3 regions of the Thauera sp. SWB20 genome follow, and region 1 is predicted to be linked to each of the others. Evidence: predicted binding sites of a transcription regulator. Region 1 holds the regulator's gene; each other region holds the start of a gene.
What was found. Region 1 encodes sigma-54, which starts transcription at its own class of promoters, with help from an activator protein. Its sites were predicted from a motif close to TGGCACGCTTNCTGCTNA; they were not measured.
Positions count from the first base shown of each region.

Region 2: a site for sigma-54 is predicted at 2,429-2,446, ahead of PO78_RS14460 (urease accessory protein UreD). Genes of this name have one in related genera too.
Region 3: a site for sigma-54 is predicted at 2,493-2,510, ahead of PO78_RS05730 (TorF family putative porin). Genes of this name have one in related genera too.

Region 1 is NZ_JTDM01000019.1:101,529-107,408, reverse strand. It holds gene recX (recombination regulator RecX) at 1-362, shown strand, start outside; gene lptB (LPS export ABC transporter ATP-binding protein) at 349-1,071, shown strand; gene PO78_RS12320 (RNA polymerase factor sigma-54) at 1,094-2,548, shown strand; gene hpf (ribosome hibernation-promoting factor, HPF/YfiA family) at 2,567-2,890, shown strand; gene ptsN (PTS IIA-like nitrogen regulatory protein PtsN) at 3,027-3,512, shown strand; gene hprK (HPr(Ser) kinase/phosphatase) at 3,481-4,428, shown strand; gene ilvA (threonine ammonia-lyase, biosynthetic) at 4,501-5,880, shown strand, end outside.
Region 2 is NZ_JTDM01000020.1:93,895-99,774, reverse strand. It holds gene urtC (urea ABC transporter permease subunit UrtC) at 1-675, shown strand, start outside; gene urtD (urea ABC transporter ATP-binding protein UrtD) at 672-1,538, shown strand; gene urtE (urea ABC transporter ATP-binding subunit UrtE) at 1,545-2,237, shown strand; gene PO78_RS14460 (urease accessory protein UreD) at 2,456-3,334, shown strand; gene ureA (urease subunit gamma) at 3,373-3,675, shown strand; gene PO78_RS14450 (urease subunit beta) at 3,687-4,040, shown strand; gene ureC (urease subunit alpha) at 4,040-5,791, shown strand; gene ureE (urease accessory protein UreE) at 5,829-5,880, shown strand, end outside.
Region 3 is NZ_JTDM01000014.1:161,058-166,937, reverse strand. It holds gene PO78_RS05745 (multidrug effflux MFS transporter) at 1-39, opposite strand, end outside; gene PO78_RS05740 (YifB family Mg chelatase-like AAA ATPase) at 106-1,608, opposite strand; gene PO78_RS05735 (accessory factor UbiK family protein) at 1,880-2,131, opposite strand; gene PO78_RS05730 (TorF family putative porin) at 2,555-3,259, shown strand; gene glnK (P-II family nitrogen regulator) at 3,289-3,627, shown strand; gene PO78_RS05720 (ammonium transporter) at 3,738-4,964, shown strand; gene PO78_RS05710 (hypothetical protein) at 5,425-5,658, shown strand; gene PO78_RS05705 (bestrophin-like domain) at 5,834-5,880, shown strand, end outside.

The DNA.
Region 1 (5,880 bases):
CCCATGGCGAGCCGGCCGAGATCGAAGCGGTGCTCGAGCGCATGCGCGAGCTCGGCCTGCAGTCCGACGAGCGCTACGCCGAGGCCTTCGTGCGCGGCAAGGCGGCGCGCTTCGGCACCGCACGATTGCGCAACGAGCTCGTGCGGCGAGGCATCGACCGTGACCGGATCGACGAGGCGCTCGCCGACGAGTGCGTAGAATCCGAGATCGAGCGGGCGCGCGCGGTGCTGCACGGCCGCTTCGCCACCCCACCCGCCGACGCACGCGAATGGGCGCGCCAGGCGCGCTTCCTGCAAACCCGGGGCTTCGCCCCCGAGCTGATCCGCAAGCTGCTGAAAGAGCCCTACGATGAGTCTGCTTAAGGTCGCCGGCCTGCAAAAGCGCTACAAGGCGCGCACCGTGGTGCATGACGTCGGCTTCGAGGTCGGCTCGGGCGAGGTCGTCGGCCTGCTCGGTCCCAACGGCGCCGGCAAGACCACCTGCTTCTACATGATTGTGGGTCTAGTGCGCGCCGACGGCGGCCAGATCGCCCTCGACGGCACCGACCTCACCCACCTGCCGATCCACGCCCGCGCGCGCTTGGGCCTGTCCTACCTGCCGCAGGAGATGAGCGTGTTCCGCAAGCTCAGCGTGGCCGAGAATATCCGCGCCGTGCTCGAACTCCAGGGGCTTGAACGCCGCCAGATCGAGGAGCGGCTCGAGGAACTGCTGATGGAACTGGGCATCCATCACCTGCGCGACAACACCGCGATCTCGCTCTCGGGCGGGGAGCGCCGGCGCTGCGAGATCGCCCGCGCGCTCGCCACCGACCCGCGCCTGATCCTGCTCGACGAGCCCTTCGCCGGGGTCGATCCGATCGCGGTCATCGACATCCAGAAGATCATCCGCTTCCTCAAGGAGCGCGGCATCGGCGTGCTGATCACCGACCACAACGTGCGCGAGACCTTGGGCATCTGCGACCGCGCCTACATCATCAGCGAAGGTCGCGTGCTGGCGAGCGGAGAACCTACCGAGATCATCGAGAACGAGCGCGTGCGCCAGGTCTACCTCGGCGAGCACTTCCGCCTGTGAGCCCGCCCTCCTGCCGACCGCGATGAAACCCAGCCTCCAGCTCAAGCTCTCCCAGCACCTCACGCTGACGCCCCAGCTGCAGCAGTCGATCAAGCTGCTGCAGCTGTCTACGATCGAGCTGAACCAGGAGATCGAGCGCGTGCTGCTCGAGAATCCCATGCTCGAGCGCGAGGATGGCGACGGCGGCGTCGACTACGCCCCCGCGCCGCCGCCGGGCAACGCGCCCGAGCGCGAAGCCGCGCCGGAACCCGCCGCCGAACCGGCGGGCGAGTCGATCACGCACGAGGGCGGCGAAGGCAGCAGCGAGGACGAGGGCATCGACTGGTCCAACGTGGGTCAGGGCGCGTCCAGCCGCAGCGAGGACGACGAGGACGGCGACTACCAGGACATCCAGGCCGCCGGCGTGTCGCTGCGCGAACACCTCGACCAGCAGGTCGCCCTCTCGCCCCTGTCCGACCGCGACCGCGCGCTGGTGCGCTTCCTGATCGAGGCACTCGACGACGACGGCTACCTGCACCAGCCGCTGGAAGATCTCCTCGAGCTGTTGCCGCAGGACGCCGAGGTCGATCTCGACGAGCTCGCCATCGCCCTGCGCCACGTGCAGAGCCTCGAGCCGGCCGGGATCGGCGCGCGCAGCCCGCAGGAATGTCTGGCCCTGCAGCTCCAGGCCTTGCCCGAGTGCCCGATACGCCCTCTCGCTCTCGAGATCGTGACCAGCCACCTCGAACTGCTCGCGGAGCGCAACTTCGCCCGTATCCGCAAGCTCACCGGCTGTGACGACGAGGGTCTGCGCGAAGCGCAGGCCCTGATCTGCAGCCTCGACCCCCACCCCGGCTCGCGCTACTCCACCGCCGAGACGCGCTACGTGCTGCCCGACGTCGTCGTGCGCAAGCTGCGCGGCCAATGGACCGTGAGCCTGAACCAGGAAGCGATGCCCCGCCTGCGCATCAACCGCCTGTACGCCAGTCTGCTCCAGCAGAACCGCGCACAGGGCGGCGGCCTCGGCGGGCAGCTGCAGGAGGCGCGCTGGCTGATCAAGAACGTCCAGCAGCGCTTCGACACCATCCTGCGCGTGTCCCAGGCCATCGTTGACCAGCAACGGCAGTTCTTCGATCATGGGGACGTGGCGATGCGGCCACTCACCCTAAGGGAGATCGCAGACCAGCTCGAGCTGCACGAATCCACCGTCTCGCGCGTCACCACGCAGAAGTACATGGCGACGCCGCGCGGAGTCTTCGAGCTCAAGTATTTTTTCGGCAGTCATGTCGCGACCGACACCGGCGGTGCGGCTTCCTCCACGGCGATTCGTGCGCTGATTCGCCAGCTGGTGGACGCGGAGGACAGCAAGAAGCCGCTGTCCGACGCCAAGATCGCCGAAATTCTCGGCCAACAGGGAATCGTCGTGGCGAGGCGCACGATCGCCAAGTACCGCGAGTCCCTCAACATCCCGCCGGTCAGCCTGCGCAAATCCCTCTGACAACAACAGGAGTCATCCATGAATCTGAACATCACCGGGCGCCACGTCGAAGTCACCCCCGCCATCCGCGAATACGTGACCTCCAAGCTCGATCGCGTCATCCGCCATTTCGACAACGTCACCAGCGTCACCGTCATCCTGTCGGTCGAAAAGCTCAAGCAGAAAGCCGAGGTGACGCTGCACGTGCGCGGCAAGGACCTCTTCGTCGAAGCGGACGACGCCGACCTCTACGCGGCGATCGACGCGATGACCGACAAGCTCGACCGTCAGGTTCAGAAGTACAAGCAGAAGCAGTCCGACCATAACCACGAGTCGCTCAAGCACCAGGTCCCCGAGGCCTGAGGACCGGCTTGAAGCTCCCCGTCCGGGGTGTGGTTATAATGCGCGCGTTTTCACGAAGCGCGGCCGCACACGCCCCGGACCGGATTCCCGCCCCCCTGGCGGCAGCTGACGGAAGAGTGCGCGAGCCCACCTGCGAATGAGCCTGATATCCCAACTCCTGCCGCTTTCCAACGTGGTGATCGATCTCGACGCGAGCAGCAAGAAGCGCGTCTTCGAACAGGCCGGCCTGCTGTTCGAGAACAACCAGGGCATCGCCCGCAGCACCGTGTTCGACAGCCTGTTCACCCGCGAACGCCTCGGCTCGACCGGACTGGGCCAGGGCATCGCCATCCCGCACGGCCGCATCAAGGGGCTCAAGGACGCCGCCGGCGCTTTTCTGCGCCTGGCCACCCCGGTGCAGTTCGATGCTCCCGACGGCCGTCCGGTGGACATGCTGTTCGTGCTGCTCGTGCCCGAACAGGCCAACGAAACCCATCTGCAGCTGCTGTCCGAGCTCGCGCAGATGTTCAGCGACCGCGAGTTCCGCGAGACCCTGCACGGCGCGACGGATGCCGCACAGATCCACCGCCTGTTCGTGAATTGGGGTGCCGATGCGGCAAACCAGCCTGACCCGGCTGTATGAGGCGCACCGCGAAAGCCTGAGCCTCGTCCACGTCAGCGGACCGATCGGTGCCCGTCTGTCGGTCGCCGAAGAGCGCATCTGGCCGGCCGACCTCGTCGGCCACCTCAACCTGATCCACCCCACCCGGCTACAGGTGCTCGGCGCCGCAGAGCTCGCGTGGGCGCAACGCCAGGCGAACGAGAAGGTCGCCCACCACCTCAACGAGATCCTCTCGGCGCACCCCCCCGCGATCATCGTCGCCGACGGCTGCGAGATCCCCAACATCCTCCACGGCATCTGCGAGGCGCACGACGTCGCGCTGTTCACCGCGCGCCACCCCTCGGCGAGCGTGATCGACCAGCTCCGCCTCTACCTGTCGCGCGAGCTCGCCGAGAAGGTCTCGCTGCACGGCGTGTTCATGGACGTGCTCGGGCTCGGCGTGATGATCACCGGCGATTCCGGCGCGGGCAAATCCGAGCTCGGCCTCGAGCTGATCTCGCGCGGCCACGGCCTCGTCGCCGACGACGTGGTCGAGCTGTCGCGCATCGCGCCCACGGTGCTCGAGGGCCGCTGCCCCGAGATGCTGCAGGATTTCATCGAAGTGCGCGGCCTCGGCCTGATCAACATCCGCACCATCTTCGGCGAGACCGCGTGCCGGCGGAAGATGCGCCTGCGCCTGATCTGCCACCTCGACCGCCGCCAACCCGGTCCCGACGACCCCTGCCGGCTGCCGCTGCAGCAGGAGACGCAGGACATCCTCGGCGTGAAGGTCGCCCGCGTCGTGCTGCCGGTGGCCGCGGGACGCAACCTCGCGGTGCTGCTCGAGGCCGCAGTGCGCTCGACCATCCTCAAGCTGCGCGGCATCGACTCCACCCAGGAATTCATCGACCGCCAGGCGCGCGCGCTGCACGCCGAAGAGGCCTACCGCGCCGACTGAGCCACCCGCACTTGCGGCACGGCGCCGCCGGCTGTTACGCTCGATCGCTTTGCAGCAGCCTACTGGCCGGCCATGAGCTCCACTCCCGATTACCTGGAACGCATCCTCAACGCGCAGGTGTACGACGTCGCCGTCGAGACACCGCTCGACCTCGCCACCAACCTGTCGGCGCGCACGCACAACCGCATCTACTTCAAGCGCGAGGACATGCAGCCGGTGTTCAGCTTCAAGATCCGCGGCGCCTACAACAAGATGGCGAACCTGTCGCCGCAGGCCTTGAAGCGCGGCGTGATCTGCGCCTCGGCGGGCAACCACGCCCAGGGCGTGGCGCTGTCGGCGGCCAGACTGGGCGTGCGCGCGGTGATCGTGATGCCGAGCACCACGCCGCAGATCAAGATCGACGCGGTCAAGGCGCGCGGCGGCGAGGTCGTGCTCGCAGGCGAATCCTATTCCGACGCCTACACGCACGCGCTCGAGCTCGAGAAGAGCGAGAAACTCACCTTCGTCCACCCCTTCGACGACCCCGACGTGATCGCAGGCCAGGGCACGGTGGGCCTGGAGATCCTGCGCGCGCACCCGAAGCCGATCCACGCGGTGTTCTGCTGTGTCGGCGGCGGCGGGCTGATCGCCGGCGTGGCGGCCTACATCAAGCGCCTGCGCCCGGAGACGAAGATCATCGGCGTCGAGGCGGTGGACGCCGACGCGATGACGCGCTCGCTCGCCGCGGGCAAGCGCATCGCGCTCGAGCAGGTCGGCATCTTCGCCGACGGCGCCGCCGTCAAGGAGGTCGGTGCCGAGACCTTCCGCCTGTGCCAGCAGTATGTGGACGAGATGATCGTGGTCGACAACGACGCCATCTGCGCCGCGATCAAGGACGTCTTCGAGGACACCCGCTCCATCCTCGAGCCCGCCGGCGCGCTCGCCGTCGCCGGCGCCAAGGAGTACGCCCGCCGCAACAAGCTGCGCGACAAGAGCCTGGTGGCGGTGGCCTCGGGGGCCAACATGAACTTCGACCGCCTGCGCTTCGTCGCCGAGCGCGCCGAGCTCGGCGAGCAGCGCGAGGCCGTGCTCGCGGTGACCATCCCCGAGAAGCCGGGCTCCTTCCGCAAGTTCATCAGCGTGCTCGGCAACCGCAACATCACCGAGTTCAACTACCGCTACGCCGACGCCGAGCGCGCCCACATCTTCGTCGGCGTCACCGTGCACAACCGCAGCGAGGTCGGACGCCTGGTGGAGATGCTCGAGCGCCACGAGCTGCCTGCGCTCGACCTCACCGACGACGAGATGGCCAAGTCGCACGTGCGCTACATGGTGGGCGGACGCGCGCCACAGGTGGAAAACGAGGTGGTCTACCGCTTCGTCTTCCCCGAGCGCCCGGGCGCGCTGATGAATTTCCTCTCCAACCTGCGCTCGGACTGGAACATCTCGCTGTTCCACTACCGCAACCACGGC
Region 2 (5,880 bases), on a different contig from region 1:
AACGGCTTCACCGACTTCAAGCGCATCCTCGGCCACGACATCACCTCGCCCGGCATGCGGGTGACGCTGTTCGCGCTCTCGGCGGCGCTGCTGATCGCCTGCCTGGTGCTCGGCCGCTACCTGGTGAGCTCGCGCTTCGGCCGCGTGCTGGCGGCGATCCGCGACGCCGAGAGCCGGGTCATGTTCATCGGCTACAACCCGCTGCACTACAAGCTCTTCATCTGGACGCTGTCGGCGATGCTGTGCGGGCTGGCGGGCGCCTTGTACGTGCCCCAGGTCGGCATCATCAACCCTTCGGAGATGTCGCCGGCGAACTCGATCGAGATCGCGGTGTGGGTGGCGGTGGGCGGGCGCGGCACGCTGGTGGGCGCAGTGCTCGGCGCCGGCATCGTGAACCTCGCCAAGAGCGTGTTCACCGTCTACCTGCCGGAATACTGGCCCTTCGTGCTCGGCTTCCTGTTCATCGTCGTCACCCTCTACCTGCCCGACGGCGTGGTCGGCCTGTGGCGCAAGCTGCGCGCGCGCCGCGCCGCCGCGCGCCTGGACGACACCCGCAGCGCCGCCACGCCTGCGCCGGGCGCAGCCGCGGCGGCCCCGGGCACGCCCCCCGTCACGAGCGGCGCGCACGGCTTCGCCGCCCCCCCCACCGACACCGCCAAGGGAGCGAACGCATGATCCCCACCCTCGAGATCGAACGCGAGCGCACCCGCCTCGACGCCGAGCGCGAGAACGAGCGCGAGCACTGGGACGGCTCGGCCGCGGACGGGCGGGTGTTCCGGCCCGGCGAGCTCGACCTGTCGCACAAGGTCATCCTCTACCTCGACGACATCACCGTGAGCTTCGACGGCTTCCGCGCGCTCAACAAGCTCAGCCTGACCATCGACGCCGGCGAGCTGCGCTGCATCATCGGCCCCAACGGCGCCGGCAAGACCACCATGATGGACGTGATCACCGGCAAGACGCGGCCCGACTCGGGCACCGCCTTCTTCGGCCAGACCATCGACCTCACCCGCCTGACCGAACCCGAGATCGCCCACGCCGGCATCGGCCGCAAGTTCCAGAAGCCGACCATCTTCGAGCAGCACACGGCCTTCGAGAACCTCGAGCTGGCCATGAAGGCCGACAAGCGCGTGCGCCGCACCCTGTTCGCCAGCCTCATCGACGACGAGCGCGACCGCGTCGCCGCGGTGCTGCGCCAGATCCGCCTCGACCAGGCCGCCGACCGCCCCGCCGGGCTGCTCTCGCACGGCCAGAAGCAGTGGCTGGAGATCGGCATGCTGCTGATGCAGGAGCCACGCCTGCTGCTGCTCGACGAGCCGGTCGCCGGCATGACCGACGACGAGACCGAGCGCACCGCCGAGCTGTTCACGAGCCTCGCCGGCAAGCACTCGCTGGTGGTGGTCGAGCACGACATGGCCTTCGTCGAGGCGCTCGGCGGCAAGGTCACGGTGCTGTGCGAGGGTTCGGTGCTGGCCGAGGGGGATCTCGCCACGGTGCAGGCGGATCCGCGCGTGATCGAGGTCTACCTGGGGCGCTGAACGAACATGCTGAAAGTCGACAACCTGAACCAGTACTACGGCGGCAGCCACATCCTGCGCGGCCTGTCCTTCGACGTGCCCGTCGGCAAGGTGACGACGCTGCTCGGGCGCAACGGCGTGGGCAAGACCACGCTGCTGAAGACCCTGATGGGCCTGGTGCCCGCCGCCAGCGGCAGCATTTCCTTCCACGACCAGGACATCACCCGCGCGCCGTCCTGGAAGCGCGTCGCAGCCGGCATCGGCTTCGTCCCGCAGGGGCGCGAGATCTTCCCGCGCCTCACCGTCGAGGAGAACCTGCTCATGGGCCTGGCCACCCGGCCACGCGGCAGCGCCATCCCGCCGCGCATCTTCGACATGTTCCCGGTGCTGAGGCAGATGATGGGCCGGCGCGGCGGCGACCTCTCCGGCGGCCAGCAGCAACAGCTCGCGATCGGCCGCGCGCTCGCCTTCGGCCCCCGGCTGCTGATCCTCGACGAGCCCACCGAGGGCATCCAGCCCTCCATCATCAAGGACATCGAGCGCGCCATCCGCAGCCTCGCCGAGACCGGCGAGATGGCCATCCTGCTCGTCGAGCAGTACTACGACTTCGCGCGCGCGCTCGCCGACCAGTACCTGGTGATGGAGCGCGGCGAGATCGTCATGCGCGGCGCAGGGGCGGACATGGACCGCGACGGGGTGCGCGAGGCGCTCGCGGTGTGAGGGTCGCCGCGTCGCGGGGCGCGGCGGGTCCGGCGGGTCTGCACGGTCGCGCTGCGCAGCCGCACCGCGCTGGTGCGCCCACAGGCGAACGCACCAGGACGGGGCATCGATGGGTCTCCGCCGCGCCGCGCAGCCCCACCGTCGCACCCGCAACACCCCTGTCAGGCGCAGCCATCGGGCGTTCAGAGAGCTGGCCCGGGTCTTGCTAAACCTCCCCCATGTACCCGCCGCTGCCTCCCCTCGCCTCTTCGCTATTGCCCCCCGCCGGCGCCGCGGCGTCCACGCCCTGGCGCGCCGGGCTGAGCCTGGAATACGAGAAGCGCGGCGCACGCAGCGTGCTCGCACGCCGTGAGCACTTCGGCCCGCTGCGCGTGCAGCGCGCGCTCTACCCGGAAGGCGAGGCCGTCTGCCACACCCTGCTGGTGCACCCGCCCGCCGGCATCGTCGGCGGCGACGAGCTGCGGGTGGACCTGCGCATCGGCGCGGGCGCGCACGTGCTGCTGACCACCCCGGGTGCCGGCAAGTGGTATCGCAGTGCCGGCGCGCGCGGCGTGCTCGCGCAGCACATCGCGGTGGCGACGGGCGCGGTGTGCGAGTGGCTGCCGCAGGAGAGCATCGTCCATGAAGGCGCGCTCGCCGGGCTCGCCACCGAGGTGCGCCTGGAAGGCGATGCCTGCTTCATCGGCAGCGAGATGCTGTGCTTCGGCCGCACGGCCTCCGGCGAACGCTTCGCCCACGGCGAGCTGGCGATGCGCACCCGCATCGAGCGCGACGGCCGGCCGGTCTGGCTGGAGCGCGGCGTCGTGCATGGCGGTGGCGGGCTGCTCGCCGCCGCGCCCGGCCTGCACGGCCAGCCGGTGAGCGCGAGCCTGCTGATCGCCTCGCCGCGCTGCGACGAGGCCTTGCGCGATGCCTGGCGCGCGCTCTCGCCCGCGGCCGGCGAAGGCGCGGTGAGCCTGCTGCCGGGCGTGCTCGTGGCGCGCTGGCTGGGGCCGGCCTGCGAGCCCGGCCGGCAGTGGTTCACCCGCCTGTGGGCGACGGCGCGCCCGGCAGTCGCGGGACGGGCGGCGCACACGCCGCGGATCTGGAACACCTGAAACCCATGGGCGGCAGCGCGCCGCCGCGGAGGAAGACGATGGAACTGAGCCCACGCGAGAAGGACAAGCTGCTGGTGTTCACCGCCGGCCTGCTCGCCGAACGCCGGCGCGCGCGCGGCCTGAAGCTGAACTACCCGGAGGCGGTGGCGCTGATCACCTGCGCGATCCTCGAGGGCGCGCGCGACGGCCGCACGGTGGCGGAGCTGATGGGCTACGGCGCGACCCTGCTGACGCGCGCGGACGTGATGGAGGGCGTCGCGGAGATGATCCCCGACATCCAGGTGGAGGCGACGTTTCCCGATGGCACCAAGCTGGTGACCGTGCATAACCCGATCGTGTGAGGAGCAGGCCGATGATCCCCGGAGAACTCTTCGTCGCCGACGGCGACATCGAACTCGCCGCCGGCCGTGCCACGCGCGCGCTGGTGGTGAGCAACACCGGCGACCGCCCGATCCAGGTCGGCTCGCACTACCACTTCGCCGAGACCAACAGCGCGCTCGACTTCGACCGCGCGGCGGCGCGCGGCTTCCGCCTGAACATCGCCGCCGGCACGGCGGTGCGCTTCGAGCCCGGACAGTGGCGCACCGTCGAGCTGGTGGCGCTCGATGGCGAGCGCGAGGTGTACGGCTTCAACGGCCTCGTCATGGGACGGCTGGACGAGCCCGCGACCGCGCCCGCCGCGCACCGGACGCAAGGGAGCCTGTGATGGCGACGATCTCGCGCCGCGCGTACGCGGAGATGTTCGGCCCCACGGTGGGCGACCGGCTCCGCCTGGCCGACACCGAGCTCGTGATCGAGGTGGAGAAGGACTTCACCATCTACGGCGAAGAGGTGAAGTTCGGCGGCGGCAAGGTGATCCGCGACGGCATGGGCCAGGGCCAGGGCGTGGCCGCCGACGTGGCGGACACCATCGTCACCAACGCGCTGGTCATCGACGCGGTGGCGGGCATCGTGAAGGCCGACGTGGGTCTCAAGGACGGCCGCATCTGGAGGATCGGCAAGGGCGGCAACCCGGACATCCAGCCCGGGGTGACGATCCCGATCGGCGCCGGCACCGAGGTGATCGCCGGCGAGGGCATGATCCTCACCGCGGGCGGCATCGACAGCCACATCCACTGGATCTGCCCGCAGCAGATCGAGGAGGCGCTGAGCTCGGGCGTCACCACCATGCTGGGCGGCGGCACCGGGCCGGCGACCGGCACCTTCGCGACCACGTGCACGCCGGGCCCCTGGCACATCCACCGCATGCTGGAGGCGGCCGAGGCCTTCCCGATGAACCTCGGCTTCTTCGGCAAGGGCAACGCCAGCCTGCCGGCGCCGCTGAAGGAGCAGGTGCAGGCCGGCGTGATCGGGCTGAAGCTGCACGAGGACTGGGGCACGACGCCGGCGGCGATCGACAACTGCCTGACGGTGGCCGAGCAGATGGACATCCAGGTCGCCATCCACACCGACACGCTCAACGAGTCGGGCTTCGTCGAGACCACGCTGGCGGCGTTCAAGGATCGCACCATCCACACCTTCCACACCGAGGGCGCGGGCGGCGGCCACGCGCCGGACATCATCCGCGCGATCAGCCGCCCCAACGTGCTGCCGTCCTCGACCAACCCGACGCGGCCCTACACGGTCAACACCATCGACGAGCACCTCGACATGCTGATGGTGTGCCACCACCTCGATCCGAGCATCGCCGAGGACGTGGCCTTCGCCGAATCGCGCATCCGCCGCGAGACCATCGCCGCCGAGGACATCCTGCACGACACCGGCGCGTTCTCGATGATGTCGTCCGACTCGCAGGCCATGGGCCGGGTGGGCGAGGTGGTGATCCGCACCTGGCAGACCGCGCACAAGATGAAGCTGCAGCGCGGCTGGCTGGCGCCGCGGCGCAGCGCGGCGGCGGCGGTGCCGGACGCGGTGGCCGTGGTCGAGGGCAGCACCGCCAACGACAACTTCCGCGTCAAGCGCTACATCGCCAAGTACACGATCAACCCTGCGCTGACCCACGGCATCGCCCACGAGGTGGGCTCGATCGAGCCGGGCAAGCTCGCCGACCTGGTGCTGTGGCGCCCGGCCTTCTTCGGCGTCAAGCCGAGCCTGGTGATCAAGGGCGGCATGATCGCCGCGGCCGCGATGGGCGACCCCAACGCCTCGATCCCGACCCCGCAGCCGGTGCATTGGCGGCCGATGTTCGGCAGCTTCGGACGCGCGCTGAAATGCGCGGTGACCTTCGTGTCGCAGGCCGCGCTGCACAACGCCGCGGTGGCCGCGCTCGGGCTGCAGAAGCCGCTGGTGGCGGTGAAGGGCTGCCGCACGCTGACGAAGGCCGACATGGTGCTCAACGACGCCACGCCGCAGATCGAGGTCGATCCCGAGACCTATGTCGTGCGCGCCGACGGCGAGCACCTCGCCTGCGAACCCGCCACCGAGCTGCCGCTGGCGCAACGCTATTTCCTGTTCTGAGCGCAGCGCACCGGAACCGCACTGGAGACCTCCCGCCATGCCGATGACCGCAGAAACCCTGGCCGACTTCGTGATGCCCGCTCCCGCCA
Region 3 (5,880 bases), on a different contig from region 1:
CAGCGAAGCGAGGCGGGCGTGGGTGAGCGGTCGGATCATGTACGCCTTCGGGCGGACTCCTGGTGTCGTCGTCCGCAGCCGACGGCGCACGGGGCGCGGGGTCGTTCAGCGGGAGTCGAGGCTGCGCCGGTACTGGATCGCCTCGGCCACCTGGGCTGCCCCCGGACGGGACGCGCCGGCGAGATCGGCGAGCGTGCGCGCGACGCGCAGGACACGATGATACGCCCGCGCCGACAGGTCGAGCCGCTGCATCGCCTGGCGCAGCAGGGTTTCGCCGCCCGGATCGGGGCGACAGTGGCGCTCCACCTCGCCGGCCGGCAGGCGGGCGTTCGGACAGCCCTGACGCGTTGCCTGCAGCGCACGCGCCGCCGCCACCCGCGCGCGCACCGCGCTGGAGGGCTCGCCCGGCGGGCTTTCGAGCAGGACCTCCGGCGCGATTGCAGGCACCTCGACGGTGAGGTCGATGCGGTCGAGAAAGGGGCCGGACAGCCGCCCGCGGTAGCGCGCCACCTGCTCGGGCGTGCACCGGCAGGCGCGGCGCGGATCACCGAGATGGCCGCAGGGACAGGGATTCATTGCCGCGACGAGCTGGAAGCGGGCGGGGAATTCGGCGCGCCGGCGCGCGCGCGACACCGTGACGGTGCCGGTCTCGAGCGGCTCGCGCAGGGACTCGAGCACACGGCGGTCGAACTCGGGCAGCTCGTCGAGGAACAGCACGCCGTGGTGCGCGAGCGAGATCTCGCCCGGGCGCGGCACCGCGCCGCCGCCCACCAGCGCCGCCGCCGAGGCCGAGTGATGCGGCGACCGAAAAGGTCTGCGGTGGAAGCTGCGCGGATCGAGGCGCCCCTCGATCGAGGCCACCGCGGCGGCCTCGATCGCCTCGTCCTCATCCATCGCCGGCAGCACGCCGGGCAGGCGCTGCGCCAGCATCGACTTGCCGGTACCCGGCGGTCCGAACAGCAGCAGGGAATGCCCGCCCGCCGCGGCGACCTCGAGCGCACGCCGCGCCTGCAGTTGACCGCGCACATCGGCGAGATCGGGCAGCCCGGCGGCGTCCTCGTCCTCGGGGGCCGCCGCGAGCGCCGGCTCGAGGCGGGTGTGTCCGTTGAGATGCGCGCACACCGCGCCCAGGCTGTCGGCCGGGAGCACGGTGGCGCTGCGCGCGAGCGCGGCCTCGGCCGCATTGGCGGGCGCCAGCACCAGCGCGCGTCCGGCGCGCGCGGCGGCGAGCGCTGCCGAGAGCACCCCGCGCACCGGGCGCAATCCGCCGTTCAGCGAAAGCTCGCCGCACAGCTCCAGGCGCGGGAGCAGCCGCTCGGCCACCTGGCCGGAGGCGGCGAGGATGCCGATCGCAATCGCGAGATCGAAGCGCCCGCCCTCCTTGGGCAGGTCTGCAGGCGCGAGGTTGACGGTGATGCGGCGCTGGGGAAACTCGAACTGCGCCGACTGGATCGCCGCACGCACGCGGTCGCGCGCCTCGCGCACCTCGGTGTCGGCGAGGCCGACGAGATGGAACTGGGGCAGGCCGTTGCCCAGGTGGACCTCGACCGTGACCGGGGGCGCCTCGATCCCGTCGAGCGCGCGCGCATGAACGAGGGCGAGCGACATCTGCGACTCCGGACGGAAAGGAATCGTCAGTCTAGCGGAGCCGCGGTCGATGACAAAGAAATATGCGGAACGCGGGACCGGGGGCATTCGGTCACGAGACGCATACGGTGTTTCATGCAGACGCGAACGCAGCATCCAGCGTGTCGCGACGCCCATCGCCACCCACCGTCCGTTCGCGGCTGGCGCCGCTCCTACGAGGTTTCCGGGAACCTTGCCGGTTTCCGCAGGAGCGCCGCCAGACGCGAATGCAGCGTGTGGAAACGCAGCTGGATCAGGCCTTGTCGCCGCCGGCCAGCTTCGCTTCCAGTTCGGCGACGCGCGCCTCGAGCTCGGCGAGCTTGCGCCGCGCCTGCGCGAGCACCTCGCGCTGCACCTCGAATTCCTCGCGGGTGACCAGGTCGAGCTTGCCGAAGGCCGAGCCGAGCATGGCCTTGGCGTTCTTCTCGATGTCGCGGACGGGGCTGTTGGCGGCGAGTTCGGAGAGGCGGGCACCGATTTCGTCGAGGATGCGGGGCGTGCTCATGATGGCGTGGATTCCGGGTTGCAGAGGCGTCGGAGTCTAGCACGCACGCCCCTGCCGACTGGAGCGCCGGCGGCCCGCCGCACACGATCGGCGCAGGCGCGGTGCGCGCGACATTGCCGTGATCACGACTTGCGTCGCTCCGGCGGGAGCCCGGGCGACGCAGGGGTGGGCGAAGGTTTTCGTAGGAGCGACGCAAGTCGCGATCTGGCGCCAAGAACCGTCAACCATCGCTCGCACAACACGAATGACGCACCACATTGGTGCGCAACGCCCCGAAATCGCGCGCCCATCCCTGCCGCAGCGCAGCAAGATCCGCCCGCCGACAAGCGGAAACCCAGGAATCACCGGGCTTTCCGCACCCTGGCACGCCACGTGCTTAGGGAGTCTCGTCGCGAACTTTCCAAACCTCGTCAGGAGATGACCATGCACACGAAACCGCTCGCCACCGCGCTCGCCATCCTCGCCACGATCGCCACCGCCGGCACCGCCCATGCCGGCGACGGCCCCTTCACCGCCAACGTCGGCCTGGTGTCCGACTACGCCTACCGCGGCTGGAGCCAGACCGACGAGCGTCCCGCGCTGCAGGGCGGCTTCGACTACGCCCACGACAGCGGCCTGTACGCCGGCGTGTGGGGCTCGAACGTGTCGTGGCTGTCGGACGCCAACACGGACGTCAGCAACAGCCTCGAGCTCGACCTCTACGGCGGTTACAAGGGGACGGTCGGCGCCATCGGCTACGACGTCGGCCTGCTGCAGTACTACTACCCCGGCAGCTACCCCAAGCCCTACAACAGCCCGAACACGCTCGAGGGCTATGTCGGCCTGTCGTGGGAGTTCCTGTCCTTCAAGTACTCGTACGCCTTCACCGACCTGTTCGGCTACGACAAGTCGGACGGCAGCCAGTACTACGACCTCGGCGCCGCGGTCGATGTCGGCGGCGGCTTCACCCTCGCCGCCCACGTCGGTTACAGCGACATCAAGGGCCAGGACGACTACACCGACTGGAAGCTGGGCGTCACCAAGGAGTTCGGCGGCTTCAACTTCGGCCTGCACTACGTCGACACAGACGTGGACAATGCCGACCTCGCCGACGAGCGCGTGATCCTGTCGATCGCCAAGAGCTTCTGAGCATCGCCCATCCGGAACCGGAGAAAGACATGAAATTCATCGCTGCAATCATCAAGCCCTTCAAGCTCGACGAGGTCCGCGAGGCGCTCTCGGCCATCGGCGTGCAGGGCATCACCGTGACCGAGGTCAAGGGCTTCGGCCGCCAGAAGGGCCACACCGAGCTCTATCGCGGCGCCGAGTACGTCGTCGACTTCCTGCCCAAGGTCAAGGTCGAGGCCGCCATCCCCGACGACATCCTCGACCAGGCGATCGAAGCGATCGAGAAGTCCGCCGCCACCGGCAAGATCGGCGACGGCAAGATCTTCGTCTTCGAACTCGAGCAGGCCATCCGCATCCGCACCGGCGAGACCGGCCCGGACGCGCTGTAAGGGAGCAACGCAAAATGAGAAAACTCCTCGCATACCTGCCGGCAGCAGCCCTGCTCGCCGGCGTCTCCGGCGGCGCCTTCGCCCAGGAGGCCGCGGCCGCCGTGGCCGAGGTGCACAAGGGCGACGTGGCCTGGATCATGACCTCCACGCTGCTCGTGCTGATGATGGCCCTGCCCGGCCTGGCGCTGTTCTACGGCGGCATGGTGCGCGCCAAGAACATGCTCTCGGTGCTCATGCAGGTCATGACCGTGTTCTCGCTCAACGCCCTGCTGTTCGCGATCTACGGCTACAGCCTGACCTTCACCGAAGCCAGCCCCTTCATCGGCTCGCTCGACAAGGTCTTCCTGTCCGGGGTGACGATCGAGACGCTCGCCGACACCTTCACCGAGACCGTGAAGCTGCCCGAGTTCGCCTTCATCGCCTTCCAGGCCACCTTCGCCGGCATCACCGGTGCGCTCATCGTCGGCGCCTTCGCCGAGCGCATGAAGTTCTCCGCGGTGCTGATCTTCTCGGTGATCTGGTTCACGCTGTGCTACCTGCCGATCTGCCACATGGTGTGGGGTCCGGGCGGCTACCTGCTCGAAGACGGCGCGCTCGACTTCGCCGGCGGCACCGTGGTGCACATCAACGCCGGCATCGCCGGTCTGGTGGGCGCCTGGATGGTGGGCAAGCGCATCGGCTACGGCCGTGAGGCGCTCGCACCGCACAGCCTGACCCTGACCATGGTCGGCGCCTCGCTGCTGTGGGTGGGCTGGTTCGGCTTCAACGCCGGATCCAACCTCGAAGCCACCGCCGGCGCCGCGCTCGCCTTCATCAACACCCTGGTCGCCACCGCCGCCGCGGTGCTCGCCTGGTCGCTCGGCGAGGCGCTCATCAAGGGCAAGCCCTCGATGCTGGGCGCGGCCTCGGGTGCGGTCGCCGGCCTGGTGGCGATCACCCCGGCCTGCGGCTCGGTCGGCCCGATGGGCGCGATCGTGATCGGCACCCTCTCCGGCTTCATCTGCCTGTGGGGCGTGAATGGGCTCAAGCACATGCTCGGTGCGGACGACGCGCTCGACGTGTTCGGAGTGCACGGCGTGGGCGGCATCGTCGGCGCGATCCTCACCGGCGTGTTCGCCGCGCCCAGCCTGGGCGGCACCGGCGCCGAGGACTTCTCGATCGCCTCGCAGGTGTGGATCCAGACCTGGAGCGTGCTCGTGACCATCGTGTGGTCGGCCGTGGTCGCCTTCGTCGCCTACAAGGTCGCGGACCTGCTGGTCGGGCTGCGCGTGCCGGAAGACGAGGAGCGTCAGGGCCTCGACACCACGGCGCACGGCGAGACCGCCTACCGCTACTGAGCCGGCTTGCGGAACCGTGCTCCTCCGGTTCCGATCCACTCGCGGCGCCCTTCGGGGCGCCGTTTTTCTTTGGCGCGCCCCCAATGGAAGCGATCGGGCGCAACGCCCTGCCGGCATTCGCGCAGCGCAAGCCTGCCAGCGGCACCGACACCGCAAGCTTGCCGTTCGACCCTCCGCACGATGACATCGGGAGAATCCCCGGGGTCCAATCCACCCCGAGGCAACGCCCCATGCGTCACAAGATCGCCCCTCTCCGCCTGCTTTCCCTCGCCGCACTCGTTACCGGCTGATTCTCGATGCCGGCCCCTGGGTCGCCCTGCCTTGCCGTGATGACACGCACCATGAATGAGCCAAGGCGCAGTTTGCGCAATACCCAGGACCTTTCCCGACTTGTGAGGCGGTGGTCGCGGAGGCCTGTCTCCTCCTCGCTCGTGCCGGCTTCGACCTCGCCCGGGCACTCATGCTGCTCGAACGGAGCGCCGTGCACATCGCCTTGTCACTGGAGTCGCAGATCGCTCCCGTGCGCAGGCTGTTCGAACGCGACGACAATGTGCCAGCCTCGCTGGCCGACGCCTGTCTCTTGCGCATGTCCGAGCTCTTCGAGCCCTGCAGCATCCTGACTCTCGGCAGAAATTTCGGCATCTACCGACGCCTCGGCCGCAAGACGATCTCGCTGATGTCGCCCTGCGCGTAGGTCCGGACGGACTGAGCACGCACGCAGCGGGACTCGACCCGCTGCTCGGCTTCTACCACCGCCCGGCCTTCGGCCGAAGCCCTGCACGCGCTGCTGCGACCGCCCCCGAGCATGGGCGGGGCGCGATCGGACGGGTAGACTGCGAGGACCTGCCGAACGCACCTCCCGAACCTCCATGCTTTTCTCCGACTGGCACAGCTACGACCACTACGGCCTCGCCTT